DNA from 2 places in the Pseudarthrobacter sp. alpha12b genome. Region 2 is predicted to be linked to the other one. Evidence: riboswitches for the same ligand, from Rfam matches in the RefSeq annotation. Region 2 holds a riboswitch; the other holds the start of a gene.

Region 1 (4,416 bases), 420 kb from region 2:
ACGCCAGGACCAGGAGTGCCGCCAGCAGCAGCGAGGGTCCGGCGTCGTGGTTCCCGAAAGCCACCATGCTGTAGCCGGTGGCGCTGAAGGCCAGCCCCGCCGCCACTACGTACCCAGGACGGACCTTGCGGACCAGCGGCACCACCACCAGGCCGGCCACCACCGTGGCTGCCAGTGCCGGGATCATGGCAACACCCGCCGCGGACGGGGTCATTCCCCCAAGGAGCTGGAGGTGCTGGGCAAGGAACAGGATGAACCCGTTGAAGGAGAACAAGGCAAGGATGTTGGCGCTGATGGCCATGCTGAACACCCTGTTCCGGAACAGCGACATGTCCAGCAGTGGGTGCCGCAGCCGGTGCTGCCGCCGGACGAACGCCACTCCCATCAGCAGCCCAAAGAGTATGCTGCCCAGCCCCGCCGCGCCCGGTCCCTCGGTGGCCACCGCTTTGATGCCGTAGACCACGGGCACCATGACCAGCATGGAGAGCAGGATGCTCGGGACGTCCACCTTGCCCGGCGCGGGGTCCTTGGATTCCGGAATGAGGGCCGGCCCGAGCACCAGCAGGGGGACCATGAGTGGCACGGCGACGAGGAACACGGCACCCCACCAAAAGTGCTCCACCAGCCATCCGCCCAGGATTGGCCCCAAGGCGGCGCCGCCGGAGAAGCCGGCGGCCCAAATGGCCACAGCCAGCCTGCGGCGGTTGGGCTCAGGGAAGATGTTGCGGATCAGCGACAAAGTTGACGGCATCAGCATGGCGCCGAAGAAGCCCAGGGCCGCGCGGCCGGCAACCAGCCACTCCGGCGTGGGCGCAAAGGCCGTGGCGGCGGACAGTCCGGCGAAGCCCATGCTGCCAATCACCAGCAGCCGCCGCCGCCCAATCCGGTCGCCCAGGCTGCCCATGGACACCAGTAGTCCGGCCAGCACCAATGGATAGGCGTCAACGATCCACAGCAGCTGCAGGCCGGTAGGCTCCAGGGCGCGGGTGATGGCGGGCAGGGCAAAGGTCAGGGCGGTGTTGTCCACCGCCACCAACAGCACCGGAAACATCAGGATCCCCAGCGCAAGCCAGTCGCGCCACGGGCGGCGTGTAGCGGCGCTGTCCGCGTGGGCCGGTGTGTAGCGGATGGAAGTTGTCATGCAATAACTGTACCGTCTGGACGGTATAGTTTGAAACTCGAGCGCATTCCGGTTTCCCACCCGGTGAAGGGCATGATGGAAGGCATGCCCCGAAAGCCTGTAGCCCGTGACGCGGTCCTTGACGCCTTCGAGTCCCTGCTGATCGAAGTGGGGGAGCGCGCCGCAACCCTTGATGCCGTAGCCCGGAAGGCCGGGGTGTCCAAGGGTGGCCTCCTCTACCACTTTCCCAACAAGGAAGCCCTCATAGCGGTGCTGCTTGACCGGTTGGAGGGCCTGGCCCGGGAAGACGCCGACGCTATGGCTGCGGCTACTGAAGGCGCCGCTGCCTACTTCATCCGTTCCTCCGTCTGGGCTGACACTGCGCTGGACCGTGTCATCGTGGCCGCCACCAGGCTTGCCGAAGTGGCGCACGAAGAGACGCGGCGCCGGTTCGCAGCCATCCAGCAGCGATGGCTGGACGAGATTGCGGCCGATGTGGGGCCGGGCCTGGCCAAGGCGGTCCTCTACATGGGGGACGGGTTGTACTTCAACGCCATGTTGTCGGTGGGCCCTGCGCCGGAAGGGGGAGCGGCCGCCGACGTGGAGGAACTCCTGGCCGCTTTGGAGCGGCTCCGGAGGTAGTCCCGGCCATTTGCCGGGAGGGGCTGCGGCGTAGGACAATGGAGAGTTGTGAGGGCTGTCACCGGCCGTCATGATCCAACAAATGAATAGCCTTTGATCTGCGGCGGGAGAGTTCTGCCGGAAGTACAGGCAGGCGCCGTAGGAGCAAATCCTCCCCAGGAATCTCGCAGGCCCCCGTACCGCCGCGGCGAGGCACCTCTGGAAAGCAGCAGGCAGTTTCCTGCCTCCCTTTAGGGAGCGAAAAGACTGTTGTGCTCACCGACGGTGCAAGCGGGTCCTGCCCAGGCAGGCCACGCGGAAACTCTCAGGTCCAATACAGAGTGGGGAGGGACCCGAATAGCTGTGGCGTACCCTGCGCCGCCTGAATAATTGGAGTTCCTTCGTGTCGGTTACCCCAGCCTCCACCACCTTCGTAGACCGCCACATTGGCGCGCGCCGCCAGGACGACGTCGACACCATGCTCAAGGCCGTAGGCTACGACACGGTCGACTCCCTGGTTGACACCGCCGTTCCCAAGGTCATCCGCCAGGAAACCGCCCTCCGACTGCAGGATGCGCTCAGCGAGGTTGAAGTCCTCACCGAGCTGAGGAAGCTGGCCGCCAAGAACAAGACCGCCGTACAGATGATCGGCCAGGGCTACTACGACACCATCACCCCCGCCGTAATCCGCCGGAACATCCTGGAGGCCCCGGCCTGGTACACCGCGTACACCCCGTACCAGCCGGAAATTTCCCAGGGCCGGCTGGAGGCGCTGCTGAACTTCCAGACCATGGTCCAGGACCTGGTGGGGCTGCCCATTGCCAACGCATCGCTGCTGGATGAAGCCACCGCCGTGGCCGAGGCCGTGCTGTTGATGCGCCGCGCCAACAAGGCCAAGCCCGCCGCCGATGGCAAGACCGTCCTGGACATCGACGTGCTCCCGCAGACCATCGCCATCGTCAAGGGCCGCGCCGAGGCGCTCGGCTTCGAAGTTGAGGTCGCGGACCTGTCCAAGGGCCTGCCCGAGGGCGACATCAACGGCATCGTGCTCCAGCAGCCCGGCGCTTCCGGCCGGGTCTGGGACCAGTCCGGCGTCATCGCCGCTGCGAAGGAGCGTGGCGCACTGGTCACGGTGGCCGCTGACCTGCTGGCCCTGACCCTCATCACCCCTCCGGGCGAACAGGGCGCCGACATCGCCGTCGGTTCAGCCCAGCGCTTTGGTGTTCCGCTGTTCTTCGGCGGCCCGCACGCTGCCTACATGGCTGTCCGCAAGGGGCTGGAGCGCTCGCTTCCGGGGCGCCTGGTGGGCGTGTCCAAGGACGACGCCGGCGTTCCCGCCTACCGCCTGGCCCTGCAGACCCGCGAACAGCACATCCGCCGCGAAAAGGCCACCTCCAACATCTGCACCGCGCAGGCGCTGCTGGCCATCGTCGCCTCCATGTACGCGGCGTACCACGGCCCCGACGGGCTCAAGGCGATCGCCGCAACTGCACACGGCCACGCCCGTGCCCTGGCGACCTCGCTTGCCGCTGCCGGCGTTGAGGTCCTGCACAACAGCTTCTTCGATACCCTGACCGTCCGGGTCCCCGGACGGGCTGCAGGCATCATTGCCGACGCCGAGGCGCGGGGCATCAACCTCCGCAGCGTCGACGCCGACACCGTCGGCATCGCCCTCGATGAAACCACGACGCCGGTTATCGTCGCCCAGGTTGCCGACGTCTTTGGCGCCAAGGTTGCCGACAGCCGGGGTGAAGACCAGGGCTTCGGGCTGGAGGCCGCCGTCGAGCGTTCCTCCGACTACCTGCAGCACCCGGTGTTCAACACACACCGGTCCGAAACCCAGCTGCTGCGCTACATCCGCAAGCTTTCGGACCGTGACCTGGCCCTGGACCGCACCATGATCCCCCTGGGCTCATGCACCATGAAGCTGAACGCCACGGCCGAGATGGAGGCCATCTCCTGGCCGGAATTCGCCTCCATCCACCCGTTCGCACCGGACTCCCAGACCGAAGGCTGGCGTGAACTCATCGCCGACCTCGAGGCGGACCTGACCACGATCACTGGTTACGACCAGGTGTCCATCCAGCCGAACGCCGGTTCCCAGGGCGAACTCGCCGGACTCCTGGCGATCCGCGGCTACCACCACTCCCGCGGGGAGCAGCAGCGCAACGTCTGCCTGATCCCGGCCTCGGCCCACGGCACCAATGCCGCCTCCGCAGTGCTCGCCGGCATGAAAGTCGTGGTCGTGGCCACGGCTTCTGACGGCACGATCGACCACGATGACCTGACGGCCAAGATCGAGGCCAACAAGGACGTCCTGTCCTGCATCATGATCACCTACCCGTCCACCCACGGCGTGTACGACGGGGATGTCCGCGAGGTCTGCGATGCTGTGCATGCTGCCGGCGGCCAGGTCTACATCGACGGCGCCAACCTGAACGCCCTGGTGGGGCTGGCGCAGCCGGGCCAGTTCGGCGGGGATGTGTCCCACCTGAACCTGCACAAGACCTTCTGCATCCCGCACGGCGGCGGCGGACCCGGCGTCGGACCCGTGGCTGCCAAGGCCCACCTGGCACCGTTCATGCCGGGCGATGCGAACAAGGCCGCCCACGAGGACGGGCACGGGGTTGCGATTTCCGCGTCCCGCTTCGGTTCCGCGGGCGTGCTGCCGATTT
Region 2 (4,416 bases):
GCGGACCTCGGTGCCGATCACCGCTTGACCCGCTCTTCGCGCGCTTCTGCGGAGGCATCCTGCCGTGCCGCCCTGCCGGAAGCGGCGTCAGTGAAGTCCTGGTCCGCCTGCAGTTCAGCCTGGAACGCGGCGAAACGGGCCTGGTGTGCGGGCCGGCGGCGGAGGACGAACCACGCGGCGCCCAGCAGGACGAACCACACCGGGGTGACCAGCAGGGCCACCAGGGTGTCAGGCTGCGTGGTCAGGGCCCAGATCACGAAGGCGAAGAACGCGAAGACCACCCAGACCATGGCCACACCGCCGGGCATCTTGAACTTCGATTCCTCATGCAGGTGCGGCCGGCGGCGGCGGAAAGCGATGTAGCTGGCCAGGATAATCGACCAGACAAAGACGAAGCAGACGGCGGAGACAGTGGTCACCATGTCGAAGGCCTTGCCCACGTCCTGGCCCGCATACATGAGGACGACGCCGGACAGCAGCAGCACGCAGGAGAGGAACAGTGCGTTCTGGGGCACCTTCCGCCGGGACAGTTTGCCAAAGACGTCGGGAGCGTCGCCTTCCTGGGCAAGGCCGAAGACCATGCGGGACGTCGAGTAGATGCCGGAGTTCGCGGAGGACATCGCGGAGCTCAGCACCACGAGATTGACCACGGTGGCCGCGGCGCCCAGGCCTGCCAGGGAGAACATGGCGATGAAGGGGCTGTGACCGGCCCTGAACTCAGTCCAGGGGGTGACGGCCATCAGGATGATGAGGGCGCCCACGTAGAAGAGGAGCACGCGGATGGGGATGGAGTTGATGGCCTTGGGAAGGTTCCGCTCCGGGTTCTTGGCCTCGGCGGCGGTGGTGCCCACCAGTTCGATGCCCACGAAGGCGAAAACGGCGATCTGGAAGCCGGCCACGAAGCCCATGAACTCGTTCGGGAAGAATCCGCCGTGGCTCCACAGGTTGGTGAAGGTGGCAGGGCCGGCGTCGGACTGGAAACCGGTGAAGATCATGAACAGGCCAACGATGATCAGAGCGGCAATGGCAATGATCTTGATGAGTGCGAACCAGAACTCCGTTTCGCCGAACGCCTTCACGGTGGTGAGGTTCAGCAGGAGCAGGATGGCCACGGTGGCCAGGCCGGGAATCCAGAGGGGTAGTCCGGGCCACAGCTCTTTGGAGTAGCCCGCGATGGCGATGACATCGGCGATGCCGGTGATGACCCAGCAGAACCAGTAGGTCCAGCCTGTGAAGAAGCCGGCCCATGGACCCAGCAGGTCAGCGGCAAAGTCGCTGAAGGACTTGTAGTTGAGGTTGCTGAGCAGCAGTTCACCCATGGCACGCATGACGAAGAACAGCATGAAGCCGATGATCATGTACACAAAGATCACCGAGGGGCCGGCCGCCGAGATGGTCTTGCCTGAGCCCATGAACAGGCCGGTGCCGATTGCACCGCCGATGGCGATCAGTTGGATGTGGCGGTTGCTGAGCTGCCGCTCCAGGTGCGGGGCTCCGCCGCCGGGGGACGTCGGGGAATGGGTCGTCATTGAGGAACTCCATCGTTCGAGCGGCACCCGGGGTGTCGCAAAGATTGGATTTCCTCCCCGCTCTGTCTGGGACCTGAGAGTTTCCACATGCCGGCATGGGCGTGCTTGCACCGTCGGTGAGCCAGGACAGGGCCCGGCTGCTTTCCAGAGTTGCCTCACCGCGGCGGTACGTGGGCCTGAGAGTTTCCTGGGGAGGGTTTGCTCCTACGGCGCCTGCTGAACGTACCGGCAGGGCTCTCCCGCCGCAGGTCAAAAGCGTTTGCTTGCTAAATCAGTGTTCAGTTGTCGGAGGGCATCCATCCCAGGCGCGGTAATGCGCAGAATGGATTGTGGCGCCTCCGGTGATCCCGGCCGGCGAACAGAGCACCCAGCATCTTTGGGCCAGTTCCGCGGTCCGGCCGGATCACGGGGTTCAGTGTGGCGTCCGTCACGGACAAAAGTCAAACCCGGCGTTACGCCATCCACGTAACGCTCTGGAGCCCCAATTCATGACGGACCGATTTGCTCCCCGCTTCGCTTTGCCTGTAACCTGTGAGCCGAATCACCCACATTTCAATATGCCTTTCGAGCTGTGGCGGGAGAGTTCTCCCGGCCATCACCGGGCAGGCGCCGTAGGAGCAAATCCTCCCCAGGAATCTCTCAGGCCCATGTACCGTCACGGCGAGGCGACTCTGGAAAGCAGTGCTGCTCCGGCAGCACTCACCGACGGTGCAAGCAGGCCCTGATGGGTTTGCGGAATCTCTCAGGTCCAATACAGAGCGGGGAGGGACCCGATCCATGCCGTGCCACCCGTGGCCGGCCAAACCTGGAGTTCCTCATGACGATTCAATCCCTTCCGTCTGCCTTTGCAGACCGGCATATCGGTGCACGCCGCCAGGCTGACGTGGACACCATGCTCAAGGCCGTTGGCTACGACAGCGTTGATGGACTGGTGGACATCGCCGTTCCCAACTCAATCCGCCAGTCCAAGCCCCTTGCGCTCAAAGACGCGCTGAGCGAGGTTGAGGTGCTTGCGGAACTGCGCAGGCTCGCCGCCAAGAACAAGACCGCCGTACAAATGATCGGCCAGGGCTACTACGACACCATCACGCCCGCCGTCATCCGCCGGAATGTCCTCGAGGCCCCGGCCTGGTACACCGCGTACACCCCCTACCAGCCGGAGATCTCCCAGGGCCGGCTGGAGGCGCTGCTGAACTTCCAGACCATGGTCCAGGACCTGGTGGGGCTGCCCATCGCCAACGCTTCCCTGCTGGATGAAGCCACCGCCGTCGCCGAAGCCGTCCTCATGATGCGCCGCGCCAACAAGAACAAGGACGCCCGCGACGGCAAGACCGTCCTGGACGCCGATGTCCTCCCGCAGACCATCGCCATCGTCAAGGGCCGCGCCGAGGCGCTCGGCTTCGAGGTTGAGGTCGCCGACCTGTCCAACGGCCTGCCCCACGGCTCAATCAACGGCATCGTGCTCCAGCAGCCCGGCGTGTCCGGCCGTGTTTTCAACCACGCCGGCGTCATCGCCGAAGCGAAGGAGCGCGGCGCGCTGGTCACGGTGGCCGCCGACCTGCTGGCCCTGACCCTGATCACTCCTCCGGGCGAACAGGGCGCCGACATCGCCGTCGGCTCCACCCAGCGTTTTGGTGTTCCGCTGTTCTTCGGCGGCCCGCACGCCGCGTACATGGCGGTGGCCAAGGGCCTGGAGCGTTCCATGCCCGGCCGCCTGGTGGGCGTGTCCAAGGACGACGCCGGCGTTCCCGCCTACCGCCTGGCGCTGCAGACCCGCGAGCAGCACATCCGCCGCGAAAAGGCCACGTCCAACATTTGCACCGCGCAGGCGCTGCTGGCGATCGTGTCCTCCTTCTACGCCGTGTACCACGGCCCCGACGGCCTGAAGGCCATCGCCGAGCGCGTCCACAACAACGCCCGCGCGCTGGCCACTACGCTCGAGATCGCAGGCCGGGAACTGGCCACCGAGACGTTCTTCGACACTGTCACGGTCTCCGTCCCCGGCAAGGCCGCCAAGGTCATCACCGCTGCTGAAGCACGCGGCATCAACCTGCGTTTCATTAACGCCGACACCATCGGTGTCTCCACGGATGAAACCACGACGCCGGAAATCCTGTCCGCGATCGCCGTCGCCTTCGGTGCCGGTCCCGTCGTGGACGCGAAGGGCTTCGATCTGCCTTCGGAGGTGCTCCGCACCTCCGAGTTCATGCAGCACCCGGTATTCAACACCCACCGGTCCGAAACCCAGCTCCTGCGTTACATCAGGAAGCTCTCCGACCGTGACCTGGCGCTGGACCGCACCATGATCCCGCTGGGCTCCTGCACCATGAAGCTCAACGCCACTGCCGAGATGGAAGCTATCTCCTGGCCGGAGTTCGCTTCGATCCACCCGTTCGCACCGGACTCCCAGACCGAGGGCTGGCGTGAACTGATCAGTGGGTTGGAAGCAGACCTGGCAGAAATTACCGGGTACGACCAGGTGTCGCTGCAGCCGAACGCCGGTTCCCAGGGCGAGCTCGCCGGCCTGCTGGCCATCCGCGGCTACCACCGTGCCAACGGCGATACCCAGCGCAACGTCTGCCTGATCCCGGCATCAGCCCACGGCACCAACGCCGCCTCCGCAGTGCTGGCCGGCATGAAGGTCGTCGTCGTCGCCACAGCCGCAGACGGCACCATCGACCACGAGGACCTGTACGCGAAGATCGAGGCGAACAAGGACGCCCTTTCGGCGATCATGATCACCTACCCGTCCACCCACGGTGTCTATGACGCGGACGTGACCGAGATCTGCGAGGCTGTCCACGCTGCCGGCGGCCAGGTCTACGTTGACGGTGCCAACCTGAACGCCCTGGTGGGCCTGGCCCAGCCGGGCAAGTTCGGCGGCGAC

The links. Region 2 has a riboswitch for glycine ahead of gcvP (aminomethyl-transferring glycine dehydrogenase). Riboswitches for the same ligand answer to the same signal wherever they lie in the genome.
Region 1: it holds a riboswitch for glycine, as region 2 does, so the genes downstream of both, gcvP (aminomethyl-transferring glycine dehydrogenase) here and gcvP (aminomethyl-transferring glycine dehydrogenase) in region 2, are expected to answer to the same signal.

The regions. Positions count from the first base shown of each region.
Region 1 is NZ_CP196746.1:4,483,272-4,487,687, forward strand. It holds gene ACTAQI_RS20815 (MFS transporter) at 1-1,141, opposite strand, end outside; gene ACTAQI_RS20820 (TetR/AcrR family transcriptional regulator) at 1,226-1,762, shown strand; glycine riboswitch at 1,857-1,954, shown strand; gene gcvP (aminomethyl-transferring glycine dehydrogenase) at 2,145-4,416, shown strand, end outside.
Region 2 is NZ_CP196746.1:4,058,808-4,063,223, reverse strand. It holds gene cycA (D-serine/D-alanine/glycine transporter) at 18-1,529, opposite strand; glycine riboswitch at 1,684-1,781, opposite strand; glycine riboswitch at 2,095-2,194, shown strand; gene gcvP (aminomethyl-transferring glycine dehydrogenase) at 2,347-4,416, shown strand, end outside.